One region of the Micromonospora sp. NPDC047812 genome, then DNA from elsewhere that is predicted to be linked to it. Evidence: riboswitches for the same ligand, from Rfam matches in the RefSeq annotation. Region 1 holds a riboswitch; each other region holds the start of a gene.
The links. A riboswitch is a leader RNA that binds a small molecule or an ion and turns the genes downstream of it on or off. The one in region 1 is predicted to bind cyclic di-AMP.
Positions count from the first base shown of each region.

Region 2: linked by a shared signal. The riboswitch ahead of AB0883_RS02880 (C39 family peptidase) and the one ahead of AB0883_RS15480 (hypothetical protein) in region 1 are both predicted to bind cyclic di-AMP.
Region 3: linked by a shared signal. The riboswitch ahead of AB0883_RS11110 (hypothetical protein) and the one ahead of AB0883_RS15480 (hypothetical protein) in region 1 are both predicted to bind cyclic di-AMP.
Region 4: linked by a shared signal. The riboswitch ahead of AB0883_RS13500 (NlpC/P60 family protein) and the one ahead of AB0883_RS15480 (hypothetical protein) in region 1 are both predicted to bind cyclic di-AMP.

Region 1 is NZ_JBEYRY010000003.1:104,597-111,928, forward strand. Features, by position in the region: gene AB0883_RS15465 (5'/3'-nucleotidase SurE) at 1-587, opposite strand, end outside; gene AB0883_RS15470 (PfkB family carbohydrate kinase) at 584-1,561, opposite strand; gene AB0883_RS15475 (SRPBCC family protein) at 1,739-2,206, shown strand; gene AB0883_RS15480 (hypothetical protein) at 2,294-3,376, opposite strand; cyclic di-AMP (ydaO/yuaA leader) riboswitch at 3,390-3,521, opposite strand; gene AB0883_RS15485 (cation diffusion facilitator family transporter) at 3,675-4,592, opposite strand; gene AB0883_RS15490 (AAA family ATPase) at 4,670-6,787, opposite strand; gene AB0883_RS15495 (alpha/beta hydrolase) at 6,952-7,332, opposite strand, start outside.
Region 2 is NZ_JBEYRY010000001.1:631,117-638,448, reverse strand. Features, by position in the region: gene AB0883_RS02890 (CDP-glycerol glycerophosphotransferase family protein) at 1-1,023, shown strand, start outside; gene AB0883_RS02885 (alpha/beta hydrolase) at 1,047-1,790, opposite strand; gene AB0883_RS02880 (C39 family peptidase) at 1,897-2,742, opposite strand; cyclic di-AMP (ydaO/yuaA leader) riboswitch at 2,972-3,112, opposite strand; gene AB0883_RS02875 (acyltransferase) at 3,431-4,675, opposite strand; gene AB0883_RS02870 (polysaccharide pyruvyl transferase family protein) at 4,989-6,314, shown strand; gene AB0883_RS02865 (alpha-ketoglutarate-dependent dioxygenase AlkB) at 6,367-7,002, shown strand; gene AB0883_RS02860 (solute carrier family 23 protein) at 7,110-7,332, shown strand, end outside.
Region 3 is NZ_JBEYRY010000002.1:723,336-730,667, forward strand. Features, by position in the region: gene AB0883_RS11085 (heavy metal translocating P-type ATPase) at 1-1,631, opposite strand, end outside; gene AB0883_RS11090 (hypothetical protein) at 1,643-2,641, opposite strand; gene AB0883_RS11095 (heavy-metal-associated domain-containing protein) at 2,671-2,880, opposite strand; gene AB0883_RS11100 (metal-sensitive transcriptional regulator) at 3,031-3,333, shown strand; gene AB0883_RS11105 (YibE/F family protein) at 3,649-4,992, shown strand; cyclic di-AMP (ydaO/yuaA leader) riboswitch at 5,159-5,290, shown strand; gene AB0883_RS11110 (hypothetical protein) at 5,294-6,310, shown strand; gene AB0883_RS11115 (carbonic anhydrase) at 6,408-7,160, opposite strand.
Region 4 is NZ_JBEYRY010000002.1:1,212,177-1,219,508, forward strand. Features, by position in the region: gene AB0883_RS13465 (methyltransferase domain-containing protein) at 1-463, opposite strand, end outside; gene AB0883_RS13470 (hypothetical protein) at 980-1,135, opposite strand; gene AB0883_RS13475 (hypothetical protein) at 1,383-1,598, opposite strand; tRNA gene AB0883_RS13480 (tRNA-Gly) at 1,787-1,860, opposite strand; gene AB0883_RS13485 (zinc metalloprotease) at 2,251-3,237, shown strand; gene AB0883_RS13490 (pyridoxamine 5'-phosphate oxidase family protein) at 3,379-3,930, opposite strand; gene dcd (dCTP deaminase) at 4,009-4,587, shown strand; gene AB0883_RS13500 (NlpC/P60 family protein) at 4,657-5,697, opposite strand; cyclic di-AMP (ydaO/yuaA leader) riboswitch at 5,710-5,843, opposite strand; gene AB0883_RS13505 (peptidoglycan recognition family protein) at 6,082-7,332, shown strand, end outside.

The DNA of each region.
Region 1 (7,332 bases):
AGGTCCGGCGCGTTCACGTTGAGCACGCTCTCCACCGGCCCGGCGGTGAGCCGGGGCAGCAGGTCCAGGGCGACCCGGGCGGCCGTCGCCCAGTGCCGCTCGGCGTCGCGTACCCGGGCGGCGGCGGCCACCGCGGCGCCCCCGCTGGCGGCCGTGGCCTCCCCGGCCGAGAGCACGTCGAGCGAGACGGCCATCGCCCGGCAGCCGTTCGCGGCGGCGGTGAAGGCCGCACCCACCGTGCCCGAGTGCAGCACCGCGCGTCCCGCGTTCGCGCCCCGGTTGATGCCGGACAGCACCACCGCCGGCGGGGGGCCGAAGGCGCCGTGCACGGCGATCAGCGCGATGAAGCCGGGGGAGCCGCCGACCGCGAACGCCGGCACCCCCGGCGCCTCCGGCAGCGGGTGCTCGTGGACCACCACGTGCCCGTCGCGCTCCACGGCGGTCATCGCGGCGCTGGTGCCGCTCGCCTCCTCCAGCGGGGCGGCGACGACCACGTCCAGGCCCCGGTCCGCCGCCGCCCGCGCGAGCGCCTGGATGCCGGGTGCGGCGATCCCGTCGTCGTTGGTGACCAGCACCCGCAGCGTCATCGCCCGGCCGCCCGGTCGGCCAGTTCGTCGGGGCTGGTCCGCTCCTGTGGCCGGCTGCCGGCCGGTACGAGGCGCACCCGGTCGACCAGACCGGTGATCGAGTCGAGCCGGCCGGTGCCGAGGCCGTGCCGGGTCACGTTCAGCGCGCCGGCCGCCGCGCCGGTACGGATCGCGGTGCGCACGTCACCACCGCGCGCCACCACGGCCGCCACCCCGGCGGTCATCGAGTCGCCCGCCCCGCGCGGGTCGGCCGCCTCCAGCCGGGGCATCTCGACCTCGAAGACCTCGCCGTCGACCAGGGCGAGGGCGGGCTTGTCGGCCCGGCTCACCACCACGTTCTCGGCGCCGCCGGCATGCAGGTCGTACAGGGCCCGGGTGAGCTGCTCCTCGTCCTCGCCGTCGGCGCGGCCGTCGGCGATCAGCTCCTCGTGGCTGACCTTGAGGAAGAAGACGCCGCTGTCCAGCACGGCGTCGAGGTGCTCGCCGCAGAGGTCGACCACCACCCGGCTGCCGTTGGCCCCGAGGTCGGCGGCGAACCGCCGGTAGAGGTCGGCCGGGACCAGCGACGGCTCGTTCGGCCCGCTCAGCACGCTGACCGTGGCGCGCAGGCCCTCGCCGAGCGCCAGGTTGTAGAGCTCGTCCAGCTCGTGCCGGCTGAGCGGCTGGCCGGGCACGTCCACGATCTCCCGCCGGGAGCCCTCGCGCCGATCGTGCACGTACCCGCCGCTGCCGGATTCGCGGACCACCACCTTGAGGTGCACCCCCTCGCTGACCAGCAGCGGCTCCAGCACCTGGCCGATCTCGCCGCCGAGGGCGGTGCAGAGCACCACGTCGACCCCGAGCGACATCACCATCCGGGCCTGCCAGACGCCCTGCCCGCCGGGGTGCAGGTGCAGCTCCGGCTCCTCGCTGGGCTGGTCGACGGTCACTGTCAGCCGGGGCGTGGGCGCGAAGACCATCACGTGCCCGCTCATCCGTCGTACCCGTTCATGCGCCCGCCCTCCGCCGATCGACACGTGCCGTGACCATTCATCAGCTGACCGTAGTGGGATCGGTGGCCGGACGTCCGGACTCCGGGCGGGATCGGCGCGGCGTTGCCAGCGCGCCCGGCATGCGCGACGATCGGGCGACCACCGACGCTGGGAGACGGCGTGCTCAGGCGAAGTTCCTTCAGCTACACCGTCCAGGCGCGCTGCTCCCTCGCGGAGGCCGCGGCGCTGCTCGCCGACCCCGCCCGGCAGGAGGACCTGCACCCGCTGATCGTCCGGGTCCGTCGGGTGCCGCCCCGTCCCGGTGCGCGCGCCAGCTACGCCATCACCGATCGGCTGGCCGCCGGGCCGGTGCGCCTGCCGATCACCTACCGCGCCGACGTCCTCGTCGACGATCCGGACGAGATCGTCACCGTGGCCCGCCAGTGGCCGGCCACCACGGTGCGCAACCACACCCGGCTGCGGGCGGAGCCCGACGGCGTGGTCCGCATCGAGGTCGAGATCACCCTCGCCGCGCCCGCGCCGCTCTTCGGCTACGCGTTCCGCCAGGCCCGCGCCGCCCACCTCGGGCTGGCCGCGCGCCTCGCCGCGGCCCTCGACACGAAGCCGCCGGGGACGCCGGCCGGCTGAGCGCGAAGCAGCCAGGTCCGGCCGGAGGCGACGGGCGCCGTCGCGCCCCGGCGGCCCCGCGACGGGCGGGGCGCCGGGGCGCGGGCGTCAGTAGACCGACAGGTGCACGTGGTTGGTGTGGTCGCTGGACGGGTCGCCGTTGGCTCCGCTGTACGACTTCCACCCGCTGCTCGGCAGCCAGATCTGCCGGTACCAGATCACGTAGAGCACGGCGAGCCGGTCGGCGTTGCGCACGAAGTACGCCGACAGGTTGTTGCCGTACGTCCGGTCGCCGCCCGTGGCGTCGCCGCCGAAGCCGCCCTTCTGGGCCGCGAAGTCGCAGGCCCGGCCCTTCGGGTGCTCGCCCGAGCCGCCGGGGCGGTAGCAGGAGACGTAGCGGGTGAAGCCCGCCGCCTTGGCCTGGTTGAGCGCGTGCAGGGTGCGCGGGGTGATGCAGCCGTTGGCGGGGGTGGGGTCGTTGACGCTGCACGACTCGCGCGGCCAGGAGCCGTCGGAGTTGCGTGGCGCCGCCTTCGCCGTCTTGCTCGACGTGCCGCCCGGCGAGGAGCCGCCGCGCGCGGACTGCTGCCGCTGCTGCTGCTCGCGGTTGGCGACCGTCAGCGCCCGTTCGGCCTGCTCCTTGCGCTTGGCCATCACGCTGACCTGCTTGCGCTGCTCCCGGATCTCGCCGTCCAGGGCCAGCTTGGTGCGGGTGGCCTCGTCCCGGGTCTCCTGGAGCTCGCGCAGGGCCCGGTCCTCCTTGGCGGCCACCGCGTCGAGGGCGGCGGCGCGGTCCATGAAGCCGTCCGGCGAGCTGCTGTTGAGCAGGGCGGACGCCACGCTGAGCCGGCCGGTGCGGTAGGCGGCCCCGGCGATCTCGCCGACCTTGGCGGTGCGCGCGGTCAGCTCGACCTCGGTGGTCTTGAGCTGCGCGGCGAGCTGCTGCTGCCGCTTGGCCGACGTGTCCAGGGCGCGCTTGGCGTCGAGATAGCCCTTGCTGGCGGCCTCCAGTTGGGCCCGCAGGGCGGGCGTGCCGCCCTCCTCGTCCTGGCCGGGAGCCGCGGCGAGCAGGCCGGCGCGGGTGGCGGCCGCCGCCGGGACGGCGGTGACCGGGGCCACCGCGGCGCCGAGAGCGAGCATCGTGGCGATCAGGGCCGCCGCGCGGGCGGCACGTCGTCGTACGGGTGCCATCACTGGCATACACGTGTCCTTCCGTCAGCCGCCGACCGGGTTAGCTGACGGGTTCGGGACGGAAGATCCCTACCGCTGACGCGGATGCACCCCACGAACTTGGTTCCCCGGTTCGCCCCGTCGGGCGATTAGGCGGCGGCCACCGCCGGCACCGGTGGGTGCCGCCTGGCGGAGGCCGAAGCCGAGCCTACCGGTGCCGGTGTGACTGGTGCACCGCAGGTGACGGACGGTGTGCGTCCACTAACAGTCAAATCCGGCATAAGGCCACAATACTCTCCCAGATTTAAGGTTGTCCTCATTACCACTCGACCGCCCCACAGGCCCCGGGCGACGCTCCCGGCTCGATCTGCAACGTGGCGTGCTCGATCTGGAAGTCGTCGTGCAGCGCGGCGCGGGCGGCGCCCAGCACCGCCCCGACCTCCGCGCCGGGGGCCATGGTCAGGTGCGCCGAGGCCACCTCCATCCCGGAAGTCAGCGTCCAGACGTGCAGGTCGTGCACCTCGGCGACGCCGGGCACGGCGGCCAGCCGGTCGTGCACCGCGGTGACCTGGAGGTGCTCCGGCGCGGCCTGCACCAGGATGCGCAGCGCGGCCCGCCCGAGCCGCCAGGTGCGCGGCAGGATGAACACGCCGATTCCGACCGCCACCAGCGGGTCCGCCCACCACCAGCCGGTGGTGACGATCAGTAGCGCCGCCCCGATCACCCCGAGTGACCCCAACAGGTCGCCGAGCACCTCCAGGTACGCGCCGTGGACGTTGATGCTCTCCTTCGCCCCGGAGCGCAGCAGCGCGAAGGCGCCGACGTTGGCGAGCAGGCCGAGCACGGCGACCACGAGCATCGGGCCGGCCAGCACCTCGGGCGGGTCGCCGAAGCGGCGCACCGCCTCGATCACGACGTAGACCGCGACCCCGGAGAGCAGCGCGGCGTTGGCCAGCGCGGCCAGCACCTCCAGCCGGTAGAGGCCGAAGGTGCGCTGCGGGTCGGCGCCCGCCCGGCGGGTGGCGGCGATCGCCGCGAGCGCCATGCCGATGCCGAGCACGTCGGTGAACATGTGCCCGGCGTCGCTCAGCAGGGCCAGTGAGCCGGTGCGGAAGGCCGCCACCGCCTCCACCACCATCAGGCCGACGAGCAGCCCGAACGCCGCCCAGAGCCGGCCCCGGTGGCGGTGCGCGGCGTTCGCCACCGACCCGTGATGATGGTCATGACCTGCGCCCACGCGCCCATCCTCCCTCTCGGGGTCCGGATTCGCGTTCAATTTATGCTGACATCGCTATGTATGCAAGTAACGGGTCCTCAGCCGATCGGGTCGACGGTGGTCAGCCGCTGGGTGGCCCGGGACAGCGCCACGTAGAGCGTCCGTACCCCCGACCCCGGGTCGGCCCGGATCTCGCTCGGGGCGACGAGGACGACCCCGTCGTACTCCATGCCCTTGGCCTCCAGGCTGGTCACCACCTGTAGGCGCGGCGCGCCGAGCCCGCCCAGCCAGCCGGCCACCTCGTCGCGGCGGGGCACCGGCGTGATCACGCCGACCGTGCCCTCGACCTCGGCGAGCAGCGCGCCGGCCGCCGCCACCACCGCGGCCTCCAGCTCCGCCGACGGCACCGCCAGCTCGACCGGTTCGACGCCCGTGGAGCGCACCGCCCTGGGCAGCGGGAGGTCCGGGTGCAGCCGACGGATCTCGGCCGCCGCCACCGCGAAGATCTCCGCCGAGTTGCGGTAGTTCGTGGTGAGGGTGAAGTGGTGCCGCTTGCGCCGGCCCAACGCCTGGTCCCGGGCGCGGGTCAGCTCCTCCGGATCCCCCGTCCACGCCGTCTGTGCCGGATCGCCCACCACCGTCCACGAGGCCAGCCGACCCCGCCGGCCGATCATGCGCCACTGCATCGGCGAGACGTCCTGCGACTCGTCGACCACCACGTGCGCGTACTCCCGGTAGTCGTCGGGGCGTTCCCGGGCCGCGTCGCGGGCGGCGCGCTGCCGGTCGGCGAAGGTGCTCAGCTCGCGGACCCCGCCAGCCAGCTGGAACGGGTCCCGCTTCGCCCGGGCCGGCCGCATCGGCTTGCCGAGCAACGCGTCCAACTCGTCGAGCAGCGCGATGTCGGCGATCGTCAGCCCGGCGGCGTCGAGGCTGCGGTACGCGTCGGTCAGCAGCCGGATCTCGGCGCGGGAGAGGATCCCCTCGGCGTAGCGGTGCAGCCGGTCCGGGCGGGCCAGCCAGCCCAGCACGTGCCGGGGGTGCAGCCGGGGCCACCACGCCTTGAGGAACTCCCGGAACTCCGGTCGCTCGGCGATCTCGTCCTCGAACGCGCGCTGCTCGGGCAGCCGGCCGACGCCCAACCTGCGGGCCTGCGCCCAGAGCGCGGCGAAGATCCCGTCGAAGCCGGCCCGGCGCACCTCGTTGCGCCGGGCGCCCCGGGGCATCGCCCGGTCGCGGATGCCGTCCAGTTCGCGGCGCTCCAGCCGGAGCAGCGCGCCCCGGTAGAGCAGGCGCAGCTCGGTCGGGCCGTCCGGCACCGCGTCCCGGGCCGCCCGCTCCAGCACCCGCCGCATCCGCAGCGAGCCCTTCACCGCCGCCACCGCCGGCGGATCGGTGCGGGTGGCGGTCATGCCCGCGAAGAGCGTGCCCAGCGAGTGCAGGGTGGCGGTGTCCTCGCCGAGCGAGGGCAGCACCGAGGCGATGTACTCGACGAAGACCGAGGACGGGCCCACCACCAGGATGCCGCCCCCGGCGAACCGGCTGCGGTCGGAGTAGAGCAGGTACGCGGCCCGGTGCAGGGCGACGGCCGTCTTCCCGGTGCCCGGACCGCCGGACACGATCGTCACGCCCGAGCCGGGGGAGCGGATCGCCTCGTCCTGCTCCCGCTGGATGGTGGCGACGATGTCCCGCATCCCCCGGCCGGTGGCCTTCGACAGCGTGGCCAGCAGCGCGCCGTCGCCGACCACCGCCATGTCGGCGGGCGCGGCGACGGGATCGAGCAGGTCGTCCTCGATCCGGGTGACCCGCTCGGCGGAGGACTGGATCGTGCGTCGCCGCACCACGCCCAGCGGCTGCGCGGGGGTGGCCTGGTAGAAGGCGGCGGCGGCCGGGGCCCGCCAGTCGACCACCAGGGTGGAGGCGTCGTCGTCCCGGATGCCGAGCCGCCCGACGTGCAGAACCTGCCGGTCGAGCAGGTCCAGCCGGCCGAAGACCAGGCCCTCGTGCTCGGCGTCCAGCATGTGCCGCCGCCGCGCGGCGTGGAACACCATCGCGTCCCGTTCGACCAGCGCCCCGAAGTTGCCCACCCGGGCGAGCCGGTAGCCCTCCTTCTCGGCGCTGACCGCCGACCGGCGCAGCTCGGCCAGTCGGGCGTACACCCGGTCGAGATGCCGCTGCTCGACGGCGATCTCCTGTTCCAGGGTGGTCTGGTCGCTCACCGCTCGCTCCTCCTGACGTCGGCGGCGGGCGGCGCGAACCGCGCGAACCGCGCCAGGCCAACCGCAAGAGGGTACGGCCCGCGCGCAACCAGCGGCGCGACCGGTGCGGGAAAGGAAGCCGCGTCACGCCCGCAGGGCCGCGTCGCGCTCTCCGCCGGCCCGGCTCAGTCCGCCCGGGCGGCGGCGGTGGCGCCGGCCCCGGGGGCGGCGAGCACGCGCCGGAGCACGCCGCCGAGCGCCGCGTTGACCTCGTCGGGGCGTTCCATCATCAGCATGTGCCCGGCACCCGGGCAGACGGTCAGCTCGGTCGCCGGCAGCGCGCCGGCGATCGACTCGGCGCAGGGCGGCGGGGTGAGCCGGTCCCGGTCGCCGACCAGGGCGGCGGCCGGCAGGTGGGCCAGCCCGGCGAGGGTGTCCAGCCGGTGCTGCGCCCCGATGGAGGCGCGGAACCCGCCGATCGAGCGGAGGGTGGCCCGGGCCACCGCCGAGGTGACCAGCCGGATGTCGTGCGGGTCGCAGCGGTCGCCGAAGAGCATCCAGCGGAT
Region 2 (7,332 bases), on a different contig from region 1:
TTGATCGCGGCGGCCACCAGCGCGCCCGTGGTCTACTGCCCCACCACCAGGGCGATGGACGAGGCGCTGGTGCCAAGCCTGCGGGTGGCGTTCTACGTCAACCACGGCGCGAAGAACAGCCACTGCATCCGCTTCACCCAGCTGACCCACGTCCAGCTGCACCACGGCGACAGCGACAAGGCCCCCAGCGCCAACCCCGTCTCGGCGATCTTCGACCGGATCTTCGTCGCCGGCCAGGCCGCCATCGACCGGTACGCCCGCGCCGGGGTGGACATCCCGGCGGAGAAGTTCGTCGTCGTCGGCCGCCCGCAGGTCGAGTCGATCGAGGTACGCCCCGAGCCGGCGCGCGGCCGGGCCAACCCGACCGTGCTCTACACGCCGACCTGGACCGGGCACAACGCGGACGCGAACTACTGCTCCCTGCCGGTGGCCGAGACCCTGCTGCGCCGGCTGCTCGACCGGGGCGCGACGGTGATCCTGCGCGCCCACCCGTACACCTCGCAGAACCCGGCCTCCGCCCGGCAGCTGGGCCGGCTCACCGAACTGCTGGCCGCCGACCGGGCCCGCAGCGGCCGGCAGCACGTCTTCGGCGCCGCCGCCAGCCGGGAGCTGACCCTCACCGAGTGCGTGAACCGCTCGGACGCGCTGATCTCCGACGTGTCCGGGGTGATCTCCGACTACCTCTACTCCGGCAAGCCGTACGCGGTGACCGACATGGTGGACTCCGGCGACCGGTTCCCCGAGCAGTTCCCGCTCGCCGAGTCGGGCTACGTGCTGCGGCGCGACATGTCCAACGCGGACGAGGTGCTGACCGCGCTGCTGGACACCGACCCGCTGGCCCCGGCGCGGTGGGCCACCCGGAGCCGCTACCTGGGTGACTTCCCCGCCGAGTCGTACGCCGAGGCCTTCCTGGAGGCCGCGCGGCGCCAGCTCGACGGGAAGTGGAACGCACCTGCCGCGCGCGCCGGCGGCGCCGACCTGCCGCTCGACCCGGACGAGGCGACGCTCTCCCCCGCCACCTGACGCCCCGCCTCGGGTGGGAACGGTCAGCGGTAGGGGTCGACGAGGTCCAGGACCGCCTCGGGGGCCTCGACGTGGGCGTTGTGCCCGAGGCCGACCAGGGTGACCACCGGCACGCCCAGCTCCCTGAGCTGGGCGTCGGTGACCATGGAGTCGTGCTCGCCGCGGGCCAGCAGCACGGGCACGTCGGTCGCGGCCAGCAGGGCGGGCAGGTCCGGCGCGCCCACGCCGAACGCGGCCGGGTCCATCGCCAGCCGCCAGCGGTCGTCGACCTGCCGCAGCCCGGCCTCCACGACGGGATGGTCCGGGGCGAAGAGCCCGGTCAGTCCGGCCACCCGCAGGTAGCGGCGGGCGGCCTCGTCCCGGCTGGCGAACCAGGTCACCGGCCGGGCCGCCAACTCACCCGCCTTCGCCAGCTCCGCCGGCGACCAGACGGCCTTGATGCCGAGCCCGACCACGGCGTCGACGGGCAGCCCGGCGCTGCGGGCGGCCAGTGCCAGACCGACCACCCCGCCGAGGGAGTGCCCCAGCACGACGAGCCGGTCCCCCGCAGCGAGCCCCGCGGCGATCCGCGCGGCCAGCCCCGGGAACGAGTACTCCGGCAGCGGCGGCGACCAGCCGTGACCGGCGAGGTCCGGCGCCAGCCACCGTCCCGTCCACCGACGCTCGAGCAGCGGCGCCCAGGGCAGCCACACGTCGCCGGTCGCACCCATGCCGTGCAGCAGCAGGAGCACCCGCCGGCCGTCCCGGTCACCCGATTCATCGACCATGGGCGCAGTGTGCCACCCACCGGACGCCGTGGGCGAGGGCCGTGACCCGGACACGACATCGGGCGTCGGCCCCCGGAATCCGGAGGCCGACGCCCGACGGTGTCGCTCAGGCGGAGTAGCCGCGGGTGGCGGCCCAGTTCGCCAGGGCGATGGTGCTGATCCAGTACGAGGCGGTCGCCGGGTTCGCCGAGTCGGCGATCTTCACCAGCCGCCCCTCGTCCTGGTAGCCGACCACGGCGATGTAGTGGCCGCCGGGGAAGGAGTGCCAGCCGCCGTCGGTGTCCGTGGCGCTGCCGGCGACGTTGACCACGACGCCCCGCCCGTCGGCGATGGCCGCGACGACGTCGGCCTGGAGCCGGTCCATCTGGGCCGGGGTGGCCGCGCCACCAGGGATCATCCGGGTCCGGTACGGGTCGCCCTTCACCACCGCGTTCAGCACGCGGGTGGTGTCCTGGGCCGAGTCGGTGCCCATCTGGTCGGTACCCAGCTGGGCACCGAGGGCGTCCTGGCTGCGCGCGATGCCGGCGGCGCTGAGGGCGTGCCGGACGGCCGCCGGACCACAGTTGTAGAAGGTGGTCTGGGCCTGGTAGTCGTAGTCCAGGGTCTTGGCGGCCGGGGGCTTCGGCGGCTCCGGCTTGCGGGTCAGGTCCGGGTCCGGGGCGGCGCTGGAGGCGCTGGCCGACGGGGCGGCGCTGGAGGCGGCCGGGGCGGCGCTGGACGGGGCGGTCGCGACCCTGGCCTGGCTGCGCGAGGCCGCGGTGTCGTCCCGCAGTTCGGTCGCGGCCACCGGGGCCTGCGCTGCGGCGGGGGCCTCGTCGGCTCCGGCCAGCAGCGCGCCCGTGCCCGACGCCAGCACGAGCGCCGCGGCGGACGCGGCGGCCAACTGGTACGGACGCTCGGACGTGAGGCGACGCAGCTGTCGCTTGAGGTGGTGCTTCACGGTTTCCTCCACGGGCTCGGGGGTGAGCGACCGTCGGTCCGCGCCGAGGGCAGGGCGGACCGACCGCGCGGACGGGCGTCCGGGCGGGTGGTGGGCCACTCAGGGAATGCGCCCGGGATGCCGGGCGACGGACGGTGACCGGTGGGTCAGCTCGTGACCTGCGGGCGGACGAGCGCGGGCACCGCGGCGCCGTGGAGACGGCGGAACGACCGAGGGGTGGACGGGTGTGGCATGAGGATGGAACTCCTTCCGACACCGCCGACCGGGTTAGCTGACGGATTCGGGCGGGAAGAACGCCCTACCACGGGCCCACGGCCCACGGATTCACCCCAACAAGCACTGGGTCCCCGGTTCGTCGTGCACGATTAGGCGGGTCGGCGCGGCGTCGCCTCTGGCGATCGGGTACCGCACCGGACGCGCCGACATTACTGGCCGGCCCGCGCCCTGCCAACCCCGTCCCACCTGCCTAAACCCTGATCGGGAGACAATTTTTGCGGGCACTTCGCCACTGACGCGACTCAATGGGACGACCGTTTCTGCGGGCACCTGCGGGTGACAACGGGACGAGTGGCGGACAACGGCGCCGAAACGCCGGAGGGAATCGACCGGGCCGCGCCGGATGACCGGTTCGCCGACGTGGTGACCGGCGTCACCGAAACGGTCGGGATTTCGTCGGCGGGCACTGCGGTCGCCGGGGCGGTCAGCGCTGGTCGGCGTACGCCGGTCGGTGGTCGTCGCGCGGATCGGCGGCCCGGGGGCGCGGCACGGCGTTGCCCCGCTCCCCCGGCGGCGTCGCCCCGGGGCCGCCGGAGTGCGTCCCGGCGTCGCCCCCGTCCCGCGGCATCGCCCGGGCCGGCCTGCGCGGGGTGAGCAACCGCATCATCGGCGTCTCGACGACCCGGTGCAACAGGCCGGCCAGGGCCAGGTTGACCAGCAGGAAGCCGAGCACCACCGCCGGCCCCCACCAGCCGGTGAAGCCGACGCCCCAGTCGCCGGTGAGCCGCAAAACGGTGATCATCACCAGGACGTGCACCAGGTAGAAGGCGAAGGAGACCTCACCGAGCCAGACCATCGGACGGGACCGCCACGGCGAGCGCCGCCCGCGCACGTCCGCGTCCGCCGCCGCGGCGATGACCAGGATGTACGCCACCGAGAGCAGCGCCGCCCACAGCTCGGCGCGGACCCACTGCGCGGCGACCACCCAGGTCGCCACGAAGATCAGGCTGGCCAGCGGCAGGCCCGGTCCACGCCACCGGCCGCGCCGCATCAGCTCGGCGGCGGCCACGCCCATCCAGAACTCCAGCGACCGCACCGGCGGGAAGATCTGGGTGAACCACCAGCGGCTCTCCTCCGGCACCAGCGCCTGGGCCGGCCAGAGCGCCAGGATGAGCAGCGGCACCGCGACCACGACGGCCCACAGCGCCCACGGCCGGGCCCGGCGGATCAGCGGCAGCGCCAACGGCAGGCAGAGGTAGAAGAAGAACTCGCAGGACAGCGACCAGCTGACGGTGTTGATGCTGTAGAAGTGGCCCGGCCGGGGGTCCCACGCCTGGAGGAGGAACAGGTTCTCCACCGCGACGAACCGGTCCACGGGGTCGGCGAACCAGGCCGCGACCGCCAGGGCCACCGCCCACAGCACCACGTGGCTCGGCCAGATCTTGGCCACCCGGCGCCGCCAGAACGCCCGACGGGTGTCGGTGGGTCGGGCCGACCAGACCAGCACGAAGCCGCTGAGGATGAAGAAGAACTGCACGCCCGACAGGCCGAGGGCGAAGGCCCAGTCCACGACGGCCTTCTGGCCGGGCTCGGCGATGATGCCCATCGTCGCGACGTGGAACCCGAAGACGAGCAGGGCGGCGACCCAGCGCAGCCCGGTCAGCGACGGCAGGCGGCTGGCCGGGGACGCGGGCCGGACGGCCGGCGCGGCGGTCGCGGCGTCGTTCATGCCGGCATCCCGACGATCCGCAGGGTCACCAGCACGTACGTCTCCTCCTCGACCCCAACCTGAGGTGCCCCGAGGGGCCCCGTGGGCGGCCCACCGGTCGGCGCCGCCCCGCCGGGCACCCTACCCGCCGCACCTGAGGCTCTGTTCCGTCCCGTCCGTGAGTGCCCGTTCTGTCCCGTAGGGGAATGCCCGTTCCGGTCGCCCCTGGGTGACCGTTCCGTCCCCGCGCGTGACGACGGATGGCGGCCGTCCGGGTTTCGGTCGATCGGTGGCTAGTATTCCCAGACCCGGAGGTGACGAGAGGCGGGGACGAATGCACCAGCGGATCCTGATGCGGGCGAAGAAGGGCCCGTTCGACGTCTACTCGCCCGAGGAGACGCACGAGCGGAACTGGATCGGCGACAACAACGGCAACCTCGTCTTCAGCCACGCCGCCCACAAACTGCTGCGCACCGCCACCGCCGAGATCACCTCGACCGAGTTCAGGATCAACCCGCGCGACGCCGACATGATCAACGAGCGGTACGACGTCTACGTCGTACCGCTCGCCAACGCCTTCCGCCGCAGCTACGCCCACCGCGTCGAGGCCATGACGAAGCTCATCGAGCAGCTGAAGATCCCGGTGGTGGTGCTCGGGGTGGGCGTGCAGACCGACGTCAACGGCGACCGGGAGTACCTGCGCCCGATCGACGACGTCGTGACCCGGTTCGTCCGGGCGGTCCTCGACCGCTCGCACAGCATCGGCGTCCGGGGCGAGATCACCCGGGACTACCTGCGCACCCTGGGCTTCTCGGCCGTCGACGTGATCGGCTGCCCGTCGATGTTCCTGCACGGCGACAGCCTGCGGGTGGAAAAGAGGAAGGCGTCGCTGTCGCCCGACGACAGGCTCGCGCTCACCGTCTCGCCGTACGTCACGTCCATGGCGGAGATCATCGCCCGGCACCACGCCCGGTACCCGAACCTGCGCTACCTGCCGCAGGACCTCAAGACGCTCGGCACGCTGCTCTACGGCGACGCTCCCGGGGACCGGGGCAGGACCAGCAAGATCCCGATCCACACCTCGCACCCGCTGTTCACCGAGGACAAGGTGCGGATGTTCGTCGACCCCTGGACCTGGATGGACTACCTCTCCGGGTTCGAGTTCGCGTTCGGCACCCGCATCCACGGCACCATCACGGCGCTGGTCGCCGGCACCCCCGGCTACCTCTTCGCGCACGACTCGCGCACCCTGGAACTCGCCCGGTACTTCGACATCCCGCACCGGGTGATGAAGGACGTGCCGGTCGACGTCGACGCCGCCCAGCTCTACGAGGAGGCCGACTACACGGCGCTCAACGCCGGCCACAAGTCGCGCTACGAGACGATGCTGGCCTTCCTCGCCAGGCACGACCTGGGCAACGCCTTCGCCGACGGCGTCAGCGCGGCCCGGTTCGACGCGCAGGTGCGGTCCACCACCTTCCCGCCCGCCGTACGTCCGGCCGCCGCGACCGCCCCCGACGCGCTGCTGGAGCGGATCCAGTGGTTGCGCGACCGCAACGTCGAGCTGCGCAAGGAGACGGAGACGCTGCGCGGGCAGCGCCTGCAGGCCCGGGTCAAGCAGGTGATCGGTGGTCGGGTGCGCCGGATGCTGAACCGCTGAGGCGTCGCCTCCTTCCGTACACCTGTACCAACACGGCGGGTACGCTGGGCGGATGACCGGGGCCGCCTACCAGCCGTCGATGTTCGACCTCACCGCCGCCGGAGCGTCGCTGAGCCCGCTGGCCGACCGGCTGCGCCGGCACCCGCTCACCCGCGGCGCGTGGGTCGACCATCTGCCCGGCTGGGTCACCGGCTCCGACCAGGTCTTCGACGTCCTGCTGCGCGACGTCCCCTGGCGGGCCGAGCGCCGCACGATGTACGACGCCGAGGTCGACGTCCCCCGGCTGCTCTGCTGGTACGCCGGGCACCGCCCGCTGCCGCACCCGCTGCTCACCGAGGCGCGCGCCGCCCTCACCCGGCACTACGCCCCCGAGCTCGGCGAGCCCTTCGTCACCGCCGGCATGTGCCTCTACCGCTCCGGCCGCGACAGCGTCGCCTGGCACGGCGACACCCAGGGGCGCTCCGCGCACACCGACACCATGGTCGCCATCGTCTCGTTCGGCTCGCCGCGCTCACTGCTGCTGCGGCCCCGTGGTGGCGGCGACAGCCTGCGCTTCCCGCTCGGCCACGGCGACCTCGTGGTGATGGGCGGCTCCTGCCAGCGCACCTGGGAGCACGCCGTGCCCAAGACCACCCGCCCCGTCGGCCCCCGGGTCAGCGTCCAGTTCCGCCCCGCCGGCGTCGCCTGACCCGCCGCTGCCGGGCCACCGGCCGGGTCGGGCCGGGCCTCTGCTAGAAACGACTCCTGGGTTTCACCTGCGCCCCCGTCACCTCTTCACGACGCGAAGGGCGTTCCATGACCCAGTCCTCCACCGAGCCGCGCTCCCGTTGGTCCGCGTGGGCGGTCCACGGCGACGGCCGGTCCATCCGCCCCGGCGACGTGGTCCACCCCGGCGAACGCCTCTCCTGGCCGCGCACCCTCGGCGTCGGCGTGCAGCACGTCGTCGCGATGTTCGGCGCCACCTTCACGGTGCCGCTCATCACCGGGTTCCCGCCGGCCACCACGCTCTTCTTCTCCG
Region 3 (7,332 bases), on a different contig from region 1:
GCCGCCCGCGCGACCTCCTCCGGTACGTCGAGGCCGCGCTCGCGCAGCAGTCGGGGCCGGCCGATCAGCACCTCCCGACCGTCGACCGTCCCGCTCACGCCGAGCCCTTCGGCGTTGACGAAGCCGGTCACCGGCGGCAGCGGGCCCGCCTCGGCCGCCCCGGCGGCGACGGCCCGGGCGATCGGGTGCTCGGACGCGGACTCCAGCGCGCCCGCGAGCCGCAGCAGCTCAGCGCGGTCCTCACCGGCCGCCGGGACCACGTCCACCAGGGTCATCCGGCCGGTGGTGACGGTGCCGGTCTTGTCCAGCACGACGGTGTCCACCTGCTTCGTGGACTCCAGCACCTCCGGCCCCTTGATCAGCACGCCGAGCTGCGCGCCCCGGCCGGTGCCGACCAGCAGGGCGGTCGGCGTGGCCAGCCCGAGGGCGCACGGGCAGGCGATGATCAGCACCGCCACGGCGGCGGTGAACGCGGCGGTCCCGCCCGACCCGCTGCCGAGCCACCAGCCGAGGGTGCCCACCGCGAGGGCGATCACGATCGGCACGAAGACCCCGGAGATCCGGTCGGCCAGCCGCTGCACCGCCGCCTTGCCGGTCTGCGCCTGCTCGACCAGCCGGGCCATCTGGGCCAGTTGGGTGTCGCCGCCGATGCGGGTGGCGGCGACCACCAGCCGGCCGCCCGCGTTGACGGTCGCGCCGACCACGGAGTCGCCCGGGCCGACCTCGACCGGGACGGACTCGCCGGTGAGCATGCTGGCGTCGACCGCCGAGGTGCCCTCGTCGACCACGCCGTCCGTGGCGATCTTCTCACCGGGCCGCACCACGAACCGGTCCCCCACCACGAGCTGGTCCACGGGGATCCGGGTCTCCGTGCCGCCGCGCAGCACCGCGACGTCCTTGGCGCCCAGTTCGAGCAGGGCGCGCAGGGCCGCGCCGGCGGTCCGCTTCGCCCGCGCCTCGAAGTAGCGGCCGGCGAGGATGAACACGGTCACCCCGGCCGCCGCCTCCAGGTAGATGTTGCCGGCGCCGTCGGAGCGGTTGATCGCGAGACTGAACGGGTGGGTCATCCCCGGCGTCCCGGCCGTGCCGAGGAAGAGCGCCCAGACCGACCAGCCGAACGCCGCCAGGGTGCCGAGCGAGACCAGGGTGTCCATGGTCGCCGCGCCGTGCCGCAGGTTGATCCAGGCCGCCCGGTGGAAGGGCAGCCCGCCGTAGACCACGACCGGGGCGGCCAGGGTCAGCGACAGCCACTGCCAGAAGTCGAACTGCCAGGCGGGCACCATCGCCAGCACGATCACCGGCACGGTGAGCACGGCCGAGACCCACAGCCGGGTACGCAGGCCGCGCAACTCGTCCACCGGCTCGGCGGCCGGTTCGCCACCGGCGGGCGTGGGCGGGGGCGGCAGGGCCGCCGTGTAGCCGGTCTTCTCCACCGTGGCGATCAGCTCGTCCGGGGTGACCTCGTCGGCGTACCGGACGGTGGCCTTCTCCGTGGCGTAGTTGACGGTGGCGGTCACCCCGTCCATCCGGTTCAGCTTCTTCTCGATCCGGGCGGCGCAGGAGGCGCAGGTCATGCCGCCGATCGCCAGCTCGATCTGGTTCGGCGCCGTCAGCAAGGGCTTGGTAGTCATCACGCTTCCCGTCAGTCGTGCCCGTGACCGGGGACGCCATGGCTGGCGTCGGCGGTCGGGGAGCTCGTGGCGGCGGGCGTGCCCGCCGTCGGGGAGCCGGTCGTGGCCGGGACACCCGGCGCGGTCGGGCTGCCGGCGACGACGGTGAACTCGGCGGTACGCACGACGCCGCCGTGCTTGAAGTCCAGGTAGAGCCGGTAGGCGCCCGCCGACGGCATTTCCGCCGAGAAGCTCACCTCGGGGCCGGGCCGCGTCCGCCCGTCGCCCGGCTCACCGTGCGGGTGCACGTGCAGGTACGCCAGGTCGCCCTGGCGCAGTGCCACCAGGTGGCCGTACGCGCCCAGGTAGGGCTCCAGGTCGGTGACCGGCGCGCCGTCACGGCTCACGGTCAGGGTCAGCTCGGCGGTGCGGCCGGGCTGCGGGGCGCCGGCGAGCGTGACGGTGTAGCCGTCGACCGTGGTGCTGGTCGCCGGTGCGGGCAGGGGCCGCCCGGTCAGCGCGCCGGGGACGGTCACGTCGACGCCGAGGGTCAGCGCCTCGCCCCCGGTCGGGGTGAAGTCGGCGAACGCGCGCCAGACGCCGGGCCCGGCGAGCGGCGAGTCGACCCGCCAGGTGCCGTCGGGCGCCATCTCCGGGTGCACGTGCCGGAATCCGGAGAGATCGCGGCGGGCCACGATCAGGTGCATGCGCTTGTCGTGCGCCACGTCGTACGCGGTCACCGCCCGGCCGTCCGGACCGGTGACCTGGAAGGCGAACTGCCCGGCCGGGGCGTCCACCGGACGCAGGGTGTAGCCACGGTCGGAGACGAGCAGGCCGCCGGGCAGGTGTGCCGCCGCGCCGTTGTCGCCCCCGTGTCCGGCTCCGCCGTCCTCGCCGTGCCCACCGCCGGCCTCGTGCGGGGCCTCGGCGGGCGGTGCCACGGGGTCGGCCACCCGGCCGACCCCGTACGTCGCGCCGAACACCACCGCGAGGCCGAGGGCGAAACCGCTCAGCTTCGTCGCCGTGTTCATGGTGTGCCTCGTTTCCCCCGTGCCCGATCTCAGACGCCGACGAGGTCGTAACCGGCCTCGTCGACGGCGGAGCGCACGGTGTCGGTTTCCAACGGGCCCTCGCTGGTGACGGTGACCCGACCGGCGGCGACGTCGACCTGGACGTCGCTGACGCCCGGGATCGCGCCGACCTCGGTGCTGACCGCGGTGGCGCAGTGCCCGCAGGTCATGCCCTGCACCTGGTACGTCGTGGTGATCATCGAACTCTCCTCTCGCCGCCCCCAGCATATACCCCCCGGGGGTAAATCGGAGGCGGACCGGTGCCTGTGCCTTGTACCGGTACCCGGTGGGGGTATGCCGGCCAGGAACGAACGTACCATACCCCCGAGGGGTACGCTATCCTCGTCCCCATGACCACACCGACGCCCACCCCGATCAGGGGATACACCGCCACCAAGGACCAGCTGCTCGCGCGGCTGCGCCGCGTCGAGGGGCAGGTCCGTGGCATCGAGAAGATGGTCGACGAGGACCGCTACTGCATCGACGTGCTCACCCAGATCTCCGCGATCCAGGCCGCCCTGGACAAGGTCGCGCTCGGCCTGCTCGACGGGCACGCCCGGCACTGCATGCACGAGGGCGCGGCCGAGGGGCGCGCCGACGAGATGGCCACCGAGATGATGGCCGCCGTCGGCCGCCTGATGAAGCGCGGCTGACCCGTCCCGGCCCCTCGGCCCCGCGACGAAACGCGGGCACACGGCGACGCCACACCCCGACACCACCCGCACGACCTGCGCCCGGATGTCGGGGTGGCTACCATTCGGCCGGTGGCCCTCCCGATTCCGCACCGCCCGCCCCGCGCGCCCCGCCGGGCGGCGACACCGACCAACCGCGACCGGACGGAGGCCCGGGACCGCGGTACGTGACCGCGCCACCACACGGAAGCGATCCCCGTCCCGGCCACGCGGCGACGGGTGAACCGACCGGCCCGCCGGCACGTACCCCGCCCTGGATCCGTTGGGAGAAACTCGTTGGGCGCCGACCACACCCGTCCCGCTCCGTCCGCCCCGCCGAGGGTGCGGCGGATCCTCGTCGCGACGGTGGTGCCCCTCTTCGTCGCCACGCTGGTCGCCGCCCTGGTGCTGTGGCCGTGGGACGCGCCCGACCCGCCGACCGGCACCGACGCGCCCCGCTACCACGGCACGGTGACGCGGGTCGTGACGGAGCCGTGCCCGCCCACCCCGGAGACCCCGGAGGGGAGCCCTGGCGGGTCGCAGGGCCCCTGCGGCACGGTCACCGTACGGGTGCAGGACGGTCCCGACGCCGGCCAGCAGGTGGAGACGCCGGTGCCCGCCGGCCCCGGCGCGCCGACCGTCGCCGTGGACGACGAGATCATCCTGGTCGAGCTCACCGATCCCGCCGACCCCACGGCCAGCACCTACAACATCGCCGAGCACCAGCGCGGCAAGCCGCTGGTCTGGCTGGTGGCGCTCTTCGCGGCCGCCATCGTCGCCTTCGGACGGTGGCGCGGGCTGGCCGCGCTGGCCGGCCTGGCGGCGAGCTTCGCCATCCTGCTGACCTTCGTGCTGCCGGGCATCGGCGCCGGGAGCCCGCCCCTGCTGGTCGCGGTCGTCGGCGCCGCGCTGATCATGTTCGTGGTGCTCTACCTGACCCACGGCGTGACCGCGCAGACCTCGGTGGCCGTGCTCGGCACGTTGGGCAGCCTGGTGCTGACCGGCGTCCTCGGCACGATCGCCACCGCCGCGACCCACCTGACCGGGTTCGGCTCCGAGGACGCCACCACGCTGTCGATGTACCAGGCCGACGTCGACCTGCACGGGCTGCTGCTGGCCGGGATCATCATCGGTTCCCTCGGCGTGCTGGACGACGTCACGGTGACCCAGGCCGCCACGGTCACCGAGCTGGCACACGCCAACCCCGGGCTGTCCCGGACGCAGCTCTACCGGGCGGCGACCCGGGTCGGCCGGGCGCACATCGCCTCGACGGTGAACACCATCGTGCTGGCGTACGCCGGCGCCTCCCTGCCGGTGCTGCTCCTGCTGACGGCCGACTCGCGGGCGGTGACCCAACTCCTCACCAGCGAGTTCCTCGCCCAGGAGATCGTCCGCAGCGCGGTCGCCACCCTGGGCCTGATCGCCGCCGTGCCACTGACCACCGGGCTGGCGGCCCTGGTGACCACGGCCGGCCGCCGCGGCGGGAACGCCACCGACCGCGCCGCGCCCGCGCCGACGCCCCGGCCGGCCGCCGACCGGTCCGAGGCGCTGGAGGCCCTCAGCGGGCCGCGCGCAGACACGCCGTCCGCCGCTCCCGCCGGATGGCCCGACCGGGACAGGAGCACGGACACCGCATGGTGACACTCCTCAGCGTGACCGAACAGGACGTACGGCCTGATAAACGCGTCACTGCTCACCGTCCGCCATTACGAAATAACGCATTTAGTCGGCTTAGGGACGTAGATCCCCGGGAGTGTTCTCGGGTAACCTCGCTGCCGGTCACCGCCGAAGGCGCGCAGCGGCGCCTGCGGTGCCGCCGCCCAATCGCCGCGAGGCGAACCGGGGACCCAGGTACGTGGGGTGAATCCGCGACAGCGGTAGGGGCCACTTCCGCCCCGAACCCGTCAGCTAACCCGGTCGGCGGTCGACGGAAGGGAAAACTGTGACGGCACCCCTACGCCGCTGGTTGACGCCCGTGGTGGCCGTACTCGCCGCCCTGGCGGTCTTCGCCGGGCCGCTCCCGGCGGCGGCCGCGCCCACCCCGCCCAAGCCCTCCGGGCACGGGGACGACGAGCCCAAGCTGCTCGACGACCTCATCGAGGCCCGCAACCGGTCCTACGTGCAGGCCAAGGCGAAGCTGAAGAAATCGGAAGAACGCCAGCTCGAACTGGCCCTGGAGGTCAACCGGGCGCAGGCCGAGCTGGACGCGCTGGCCCCCCAGGTCAGCCAGATCGCCGCCCAGTCCTACCGCACCGGGCGGATCGGCGCGGTGTCCATGCTGCTGGACACCACCAGCCCCGACTCGTTCGTCAAACGCGCCGCCGCCCTCGACGAGCTCAACCTGGTCAACTCCAAGAAGCTGGCCGAGGTGAACGCGATCAAGGACCGCGCCGAGCAGGCCAAGCTGGCGCTCGACGCCGAGGTCCGCGAGCAGCAGAAGCTCACCAACGAGATGGCGCGCGGCAAGCGTGAGGCGGAGAAGGCGCTCGCGCTGGTCGGCGGCAGGGGGCTGACCAGCGGCAAGGTGGTGGCGACCTCGCCGGTGGCGAAGATGGCGCCGGGTCGTACCGCCGACGGCGACTGGAAGCCCCTGTCCTGCACCGAGAACGACCCCACCACCTCCGGCTGCATCACCGCGCGCACGCTGCACATGTACAAGGAGGTCAAGCGGGCCGGCTTCAACCGGTTCGTCGGCTGTTACCGCTCCGGCGGGCCGTACGAGCATCCGAAGGGTCGGGCCTGCGACTGGTCGCTGCAGAGGAGCGGCTTCTCCCCCTGGCACAACGACGACACCTACATGTACGGCAACAACCTGACCGCGTTCCTGGTCCGCAACGCCGACCGGCTCGGCATCTACTACGTGATCTGGAACCGACAGATCTGGTTCCCGGCGACGGGCTGGAAGTCCTACAGCGGGCCGTCGAACCACACCGACCACGTCCACGTGTCACTGCTCTAGCCGGACCACACGCACACAGAGGGCCGCCCCCGCCGGACGCGGGAGCGGCCCTCTGCCGTCGTGCGGGCCCGCCGCGACGATCTGCCGGCGGGCGAGGTCAGGCGAGCGCGGCGCTGGCCGCCGGCTCCGGCGCGTCGGCCGCACGGGCGGGCACCGAGGCCACCGTCCGCACCTCGCCGGCGGTCAGCCGGTACGACATGCCGACCACCCCGCAGCGGCCGGCGGCCACCTCCGCGGCGAGCACGGCGGAGCGGCCCAGCATCGCCTCGACGGTGTGCGCGATGTGGATGTCGACGATCCGGTCGATGTCGTCCACCCCCTCGGCGGCGGCCCGGCGCAGGCTCGGCACCACGGCGTCCACCACGGCGCACAGGTGCCCGACCGGCTGGGTGCCGGTGGCGTCCGCCGTACGCGCCGCCTGGACGGCCCCGCAGGAGTCGTGCCCGAGCACCACCACCAGCGGCGTGCCCAGGACCGTGACGGCGTACTCCACGCTGCCCAGCACCTCGGGGCCGATGGTGTGCCCGGCGGTGCGGACCACGAAGAGGTCACCGAGGCCACGGTCGAAGATGATCTCGGCGGCGAGCCGGGAGTCGGAACAGCCGACGATCACCGCGAAGGGGTGCTGCCCGTCGGCGACCGCGGCGCGGTGCCCGGCGTCCTGGTTGGGGTGGCGCGGGGCGCCGGTCACGAACCGCCGGTTGCCGGCGTGCAGCTCGGCGAGCGCCTGCTCGGGACTCGCAGGGACGGTGAACGTGGTGCCGGCGTCGGCCGGGGCTCCACCCGTGGTCGACACCGGGAGCGTCCGCTCCGGGCCCGGTTGGGTTCCTGGCGATCCGGGACGACTCATCCCACACCTCGCTCCGCACGTGAACGGCCTGGTCACCCGGGCCGACGCTGGACGCGGGCTGCCACCACCGTCACACGCACTGCAAGATACGTCAAGGTATGCGTGATATGCATTTCATATGTTCGGCGGGCCCGGCGCGACGGCGGTCGGGCCCGCCGTGCGTCCGCCGGCC
Region 4 (7,332 bases), on a different contig from region 1:
CGAAGGTCTCGCGGACCCGTTCGCCGGGACTGGCCTGGTAGAAGCCGCCAGCGAACAGCAGTCTGCCGCCGGGCAGGGTGAGCCGGTGCAGCGCGGCGAGGGCTTGCGCGGCGTCGCCCCAGATGTGGCCGGCCCCGACGTTGACGACGAGGTGGGCGGGCCGGTCCCAGGTGGCCGCGTCCGCGCTGTGGAACGTGACCCGGTCGGAGGCGCCCCGCTCCGTCGCGCGCAGCCGGGCCCGCTCGGCGTCGCGCTCCACGCCGTCGCCGGCGATGCCGTGGGCCGCGCACAACCGTAGGAGCAGCTCGCCGTTGCCGCAGCCAAGGTCCAGGGCTCGCCAACCCGCCCCGGTGGGAGTCAGTCGCCGGACCAGGTCTGCTGCCCGATCCTCGCCGAGCGGCGAGTTGAAGGTCAGGTTGGCCGCGGCGGCGACCAGGTAAGTACTGCGATCCTGGCTGTTCACCGGCATACGGTACGACAGTGGGCCCGTGCCCGAGGGGCGCCGAAATCGACGGTCGAGACTCCGTCCTGGTCAGGGCCTTGGGGTGGAACGAAGACGGAAATCGGACCCGCGTAGCTGGCCGTGATGATGAACGAGGTGGTGTCGTCCGCCGGGGTTCACGTCGGTCAGGCTGGTGATGAAGTCCGAGCGGACGTGTACGAGCCCCTGCCCGGTTCGCCCGCCTGGGTGCCGGCCAGCGCGGTGGGGACGACGTCGGCACGCGACGGACACGGCTGGCTCAACGCATACGATCATGCCCGTGGAGGGTCTGGGAGCCCTCGGCGCGGTGCTCCGCGGCGCGCTGAGTTGCCTGTTCGTCTGTCTGATGCTCTGTGCCGTCGCTGCGGCTTGGGCAACTTGGCCCACGCGCCGGTAGTGGCCACTGGCCGCCTCGGCCCGCCGTAGACGTTGAGGCGGAACTGATGCCGCAACGGCCGTAGGGCGGCACCGGAGCGCCTTGCTGCTGCCGGACTCCGGTCAGTTGTACAGCCAGAAGGCAGCACAGCCGTAACAGAGCGCAAGTAGCACGACCGAGGTGAGCAGCAGCACGAGCAGCGTGAGCAGTTCGGTGCGCGCCGCTGGCAGAGACGGATCCAGCGGGCGAACTGCCCCCGGCGGCTCAGAGTCGGGCACGGCGTGATCATGTCAGACCCGAGGACGGCCGCGAAGTTGTACGCGTGACGAGCCGTGCCGTCCGCGCGAAGGGGCGCTCCACCGGCCGTGATGCTCGAAACGTCTGCGGTCGGTGGCGCCGGTTTGGTTGCGTCTCGCGCTCGTCAGTGACCGCTCCGCCCTCTGGCTACCGGTCCGTGGACGGCCCATCGAAATCAGCCTGGCGCTCGGCCTGCCAGTTGGCGTGTCCCTTCAGTAGGTATCCGGTTCAGTAGATCGCGAACAGGATCAGGAAGCACGTGAAGAACACCCCCGAGACGATGCTCGCAATGACGAGTGCTTCCCTGCCGTTCGACAGCCCGTGTGTGGCGAATCCGGCGAGCCCCAGGAAGAAGAAGATGACCATGTAGATAGGCAGCGTCGCGCTGTCGGCCGGGTGAGGAACGCGAGGCAGCCATGGGGCCTGAGAGTCTTTGTCGATCACGCCGTGAGTATCGAGGACGCTCACGGTGGGAGCTAGCGGATCTTCTCGTCGCCGCGGACCGTCCGATGCCCACCGCAGTTCACCAGCAGGCCGGGGATGACCGGGGCTGATGGCACGCGAAATGATCGTTGGCGTTAAAGTGCCGAAGGCCCCGGTCGGGACTCGTGTCCTGACCAGGGCCTTTCGCGTGGAGCGGGTGACGGGAATCGAACCCGCACTGTCAGCTTGGGAAGCTGATGTTCTGCCATTGAACTACACCCGCAGGCGGCACCACTGTACCTGAGTCGTCACGTCGGTGCACCCAGGTACCCCTCCGACACCACCCGCGCCGCGATCTTGGCAGCAAACGGCCCCCATAGGTGCCCGAACTCACCAAGATCGCACCACGCCACCGCCAGCCGCGCCACCGCCAGCCGCCAGCCGCGCCGTCGTGCAGCTCGACGGGCCCGGTCCGCGCGCCCTGGTCCGAACCGGGACCGCGAGTCGCATCCCCATCGCCGCACGTCGATCGTTCACGCGTACCGCCAGGAAAAAGTTCCACCGCGGCAACATATGGGCGTTCTCAAATACCTCGATCGGTTGTAACGTCTGCCCAACGTTCCAGCCACGGCGTGACATACCCCCTGTCGCGCCGCCAGAAAGAGGTGGGCCCATGGGACTCCGTCCCAACCTGCTGACCCGGCGTACGGCCGGTGTCGCGTCGACGACCCTCGCGCTGCTGATCAGCACCGCCGCCGTGGGCGTCGTGCCGGCCGCTTCGGCCTTCTCCGCCGCCCCGAGCGAGGTCTGCGTCGAGCCGGCCGACGTCCACTCGGACGCCCGCGTCAAGCCCGGCGGCGGCGCCGAGCACGAGCCGAACGAGTTGACCCTCGCGGAGACCCGCGAGCGCGAGGCCGACCTGGCCGCCGCCCTGCGCGAGCGGGCACGGTTCCGCGCCGGCGCCGGCGCCTCCACGATGGCCGCCACCGTCACCATCCCCGTGGTGGTGCACGTGATCCAGGAGAACAGCACCCGGGCCGGCGGCAACATCCCCGACTCGATGATCAACTCGCAGATCAGCGTGCTGAACCAGTCGTTCAGCGGGGCGACCGGCGGCGCGTCCACCGCGTTCAGCTTCCAGCTCCAGACGATCAACCGGGTGACGAACCCGTCCTGGTACCCGATCGTGCAGGGTTCCTCGGCGGAGCGGTCGATGAAGACCTCGCTGCGTACGGGCGGCAAGAACACCCTCAACATCTACCTGGGCGAGCTGAGCGACAGCCTGCTCGGCTGGGCGACCTTCCCGACCCGCAAGCTCAGCAGCATGGACGGCGTCGTCGTGCTGAGCGAGTCGCTGCCGGGCGGCACCGCCACCAACTACAACCAGGGCGACACGGGCACCCACGAGGTCGGCCACTGGCTGAACCTCTACCACACCTTCCAGGGCGGCTGCTCCGGCTCGGGCGACAGCGTCAGCGACACCGCGGCCGAGGCGTCGCCGGCCTCCGGCTGCCCGACCGGGCGGGACACCTGCACCGCCCCCGGCGTCGACCCGATCACCAACTTCATGGACTACAGCTACGACTCCTGCATGTACCAGTTCACCGCCGGGCAGGCCAGCCGCATGCTGACCGCCTGGAACGCGTACCGCGCGGCGTAGTTCCGCCGTACGACCGCACCGGTGCCGGCCTCGCTCGACGGGGCCGGCACCGGCGTCTGTGCGGCCGGGCACACGGGGACGGTGCGGGGGTCACGGTGCGGCGCCCCGGAGGGGGGACGGCCCAGGGCGCCGCACCGCGTCTCAGGCGGCGGGGCGGGCGGCGTGGTCGCCGGCGCACCCCGACCGGGTCTCGGGCATGAGCGCGGTGCCGCCGGCGGTCGCGCGGGGGTCGAGCCACACCTGGACGGCGGGCCGGCCGTGCCCCTCGCCGGCGCCGCCCGCGACGCCGGACTCACGGCGGGCCAGCATCGCCACGTCGACGGTGAACTCGAAGACCCGCCAGTCGACCTGCGGTGCGGCCCGGTGGCTGCGGGCCAGCCGGGCGACCCGGGCCGGGTCGGTCACCGGTTGGGCGTGGCCGGCGACGTAGGCCTCGTCGTCGCTCTCCTCCGGCGGGAAGGAGTGCAGCGCGTAGCGGCCGTCGCGCTCCAGGTCGCGCCGCTTGGGCGAGTCGACGACGAAGCAGAAGAGCCCCTCGTCGGTGATCACCGGGGAGACCGGGTGCACCCGGGGACCGCCGTCGGCGCGGACGGTGGCCAGGTAGCCGAAGCCCGGCCCGTACTGCTGCATGAGAAGGCGGATCCCGTCGGCGAGGCGGGGCTCGTCGGCGGCGAATTCGGACCAGGAAGCCATGCGGACATTCTATCGAACAAACGTTCGAACACGCACTCCGACACGCAGGTCACGCGCATCGCTCGCTAAGGTGTGCGGATGCTGCTCTCCGACCGCGACCTGGCCTCCGAGATCGAGGCGGGCACGCTCGCGCTGGAGCCGTTCGAGCCCGCGCTGGTGCAACCGTCCAGCATCGACGTACGCCTGGACAAGCTCTTCCGGGTCTTCAACAACCACCTCTACACCCACATCGACCCCGCGCAGCAGCAGGACGACCTCACGTCGATGGTCGAGGTGCCGGAGGGCGAGCCGTACGTGCTGCATCCGGGCGAGTTCGTGCTCGCCTCGACGCTGGAGGTGATCACGCTCGGCGACCAGCTCGCCGGCCGCCTCGAAGGAAAGAGCTCACTGGGCCGGCTCGGCCTGCTCACCCACTCCACGGCGGGCTTCATCGACCCGGGCTTCTCCGGTCACGTGACCCTCGAACTGTCCAACGTGGCCAACCTGCCGATCACCCTCTGGCCGGGCATGAAGATCGGGCAACTCTGCATCTTCCGGCTCTCGTCGCCGGCGCAGCACCCGTACGGCTCGGCCGTCTACGGCTCGCGCTACCAGGGGCAGCGCGGGCCGACCCCGAGCCGTTCCTGGCAGCACTGGCGCACCTGGCCGACCCGCTGACCCGGACGCAGCGGGCCGGGACGGGCCCCTTCCCGCACCGGAGGCGTCGGGAGGGGCCGTCCCGCCGGCTCAGCCGGGCCGGCCGTAGCTGTGGATCGGGCCGTCGTCGACCTTCTTCATCTTGATCGGCACCCCGGCACGGGAGGCGTGCACCACCCAGCCCCCGCCGACGTACATGCCGACGTGGTGCAGGTCGCTGTAGTAGAAGACGAGGTCACCCGGGCGCAGCTCGCCCCGGCTGACGGTCGCGGTGGCCCGGCGCTGCTGCGCGGCGTTGTGCGGCAGCGAGACCCCGGCCTTCGCCCAGGCGGCGAGCATCAGGCCGGAGCAGTCGTACGAGTTCGGCCCCTCGGCGCCCCAGACGTAGGGCTTGCCGATCTGCGCACAGGCGAACTTCACGGCGGTGCCGGCCGCGCCGCCGGGATAGCCGGCGGGGCAGGGTGCGGGGCGCAGCGGCCCGCCGCCGCCGTTGCCGTAGATCCGCAGCCGCAGCTTCTGCAACCGGTCGATCTCGGCGTTGATCTGCTTCTTCTTCGCCGCGAGCTGGGCCTCGGTGCGGCTGAGCTGGACGACCATCTCGTCCAGCGGCGCCTTCTTCGCGGCCAGCCGGTCGCGCAGCTCGGCGACCTGCCGCACGTCCTGCTGCTGGTGCTGGGCGAACCGGTCGAGCAGTTCGAGCTGCCCGACCATCTCGCTCGGTGATCGGCTGCCCAGCAGGGCGTTGACGGCGGAGACGTTCTCGCCCTTGTAGGCGCGGGCGGCCAGCGCGCCCACCTTCTCCATCGCCTGGTCGACCTGCTTCTCCAGCGGCCCGATCTGCGCGGCGAGCGCGTCAGCCTGCTTCCGCCTGGCGGCCAGGCCCTGTCGGGTGGCGTTGTGCCGTTCGATGACCGGTTCGAGCTTGTTCCAGTCCTCGTCGATCTGCCGCTCGATCTCGGCGACCGTCGGTTCGGCGTGGGCCGCCGTGGCGCCGCCGGTCAGGACGACGGCGAACGCGGCCAGGGCGGCGAGGGCGGTGGTGCAGCGGTACCAGCGTGGGCGCGGCGCAGCCGTCACCGGGTCGGCGAGGGCCGACCGGGTCGACGGTGGCCGCGGGGCATGGTGTGCCACCGGGCTTCGTACTCCTTCTTCCGGACCGCCTACCGGGTTAGCTGACGGGTTCGGGCGGGAAGGGGCGCCCTACCGCAGGATCGCGGATTCACCCCGGGGAACCTGGGTCCCCGGCTCGCTCGGGAGCGACTCGGCGGTGTCGGACCGTCACCGCCCTGGTTGGACGGATTGTCACCGGCCGACGAAGGACCAGAGTAGAGACGACCGTTATCGATCCGCAACCCTGCGGGCGGTGACACTCCGTACCCACCGGGACCGGACGGATCCGCAACCCGGACGACGAAGATTTCCTTCCTTTTAAAGTGTCTGACGGAAAGGTATTGACCAGAGGCGGCGGGCGGGGCGAAGGTGGCCCCAACTTCGCCCGTCCGAACTGGGGGTCTGATGCACCTGTCAGCGACATCGAGGAGCAGACGCGTCCTGCTGGCCGCCGCCGTGGCCGCCGCCATGGCGGCGACGCCGCTCACCGCCGCCGGATCCGCCGCCGCAGCAGCGCCGGTGGACGACCGGCAGCAGCAGTACGCCGCCGCGGCGGCCGAGTACGGCGTGCCGGAGAGCGTCCTGCTCGGGGTCTCCTACCTGCAGTCCCGCTGGGACACCAACGCCGGAACGCCGAGCACCAGCGGCGGCTACGGACCGATGCACCTCACCGACGCCGAGCACGTCGCCGCCATGTCCGGCGGCACGCACCACGACGAGGGCACCGAGGACCCGCGCGGCGACGACTCCCGCCCGTCCCTGGCCGAGGCCCACGAGCCGCCGGCCACCCCGCCGCCCGCCGAGGCCGCACTCCGGACCGTCGACGCCGCCGCCGGTCTGACCGGCGCCAGCGAGGAGGCGCTGCGGACGGACGTCACGGCGAACATCCGGGGCGGCGCGGCGCTGCTGGCCGCGTACCAGAAGGAGATCGGCGCCCCGGTCGGAGCCGACACCGACCCGGCGGCCTGGTACGGCGCGGTGGCCCGGTACTCCGGCGCGGACAGCGCCGACGCCGCGGCGGCCTTCGCCAACGAGGTGTACGCCACCATCGCCACGGGCGACAGCCGGGTGACCGACGACGGACAGCGGGTCACGCTGGCCGGCCGCGCGATCCAGCCGGACCGCTCCTGGCTGGACCGGCTGCGCCTGCGCAAGCTCACCCGGCCCGACGGGCTGGAGTGCCCGAGCGACATCTCCTGCGAGTGGATCCCGGCCCCCTACCAGCAGTACGGCCCCACGCTCGGCGACTACGGCAACCACGACCTGGGGAACCGGCCCGCGCAGCAGAAGATCGAGTACATCGTCATCCACGACACCGAGGGCTACTTCGGTCCCAGCGTCAACCTGGTCAAGGACCCGAAGCGGGTGGGCTGGCACTACACCCTGCGCTCGGTGGACGGGCACATCGCCCAGCACATCAAGACCAAGGACGTCGGCTGGCACGCCGGCAACTGGTACGTGAACTCCAAGTCCATCGGCCTGGAGCACGAGGGCTTCGCCGGGCACGGCACCTGGTACACCGAGGCGATGTACCGCACCTCCGCCAAGCTGGTCCGCCACCTGGCTCGGGCGTACAACATCCCGCTGGACCGCAACCACATCATCGGGCACGACAACGTCCCCGGCACCGTCGCCGCGAACGTGCGCGGCATGCAC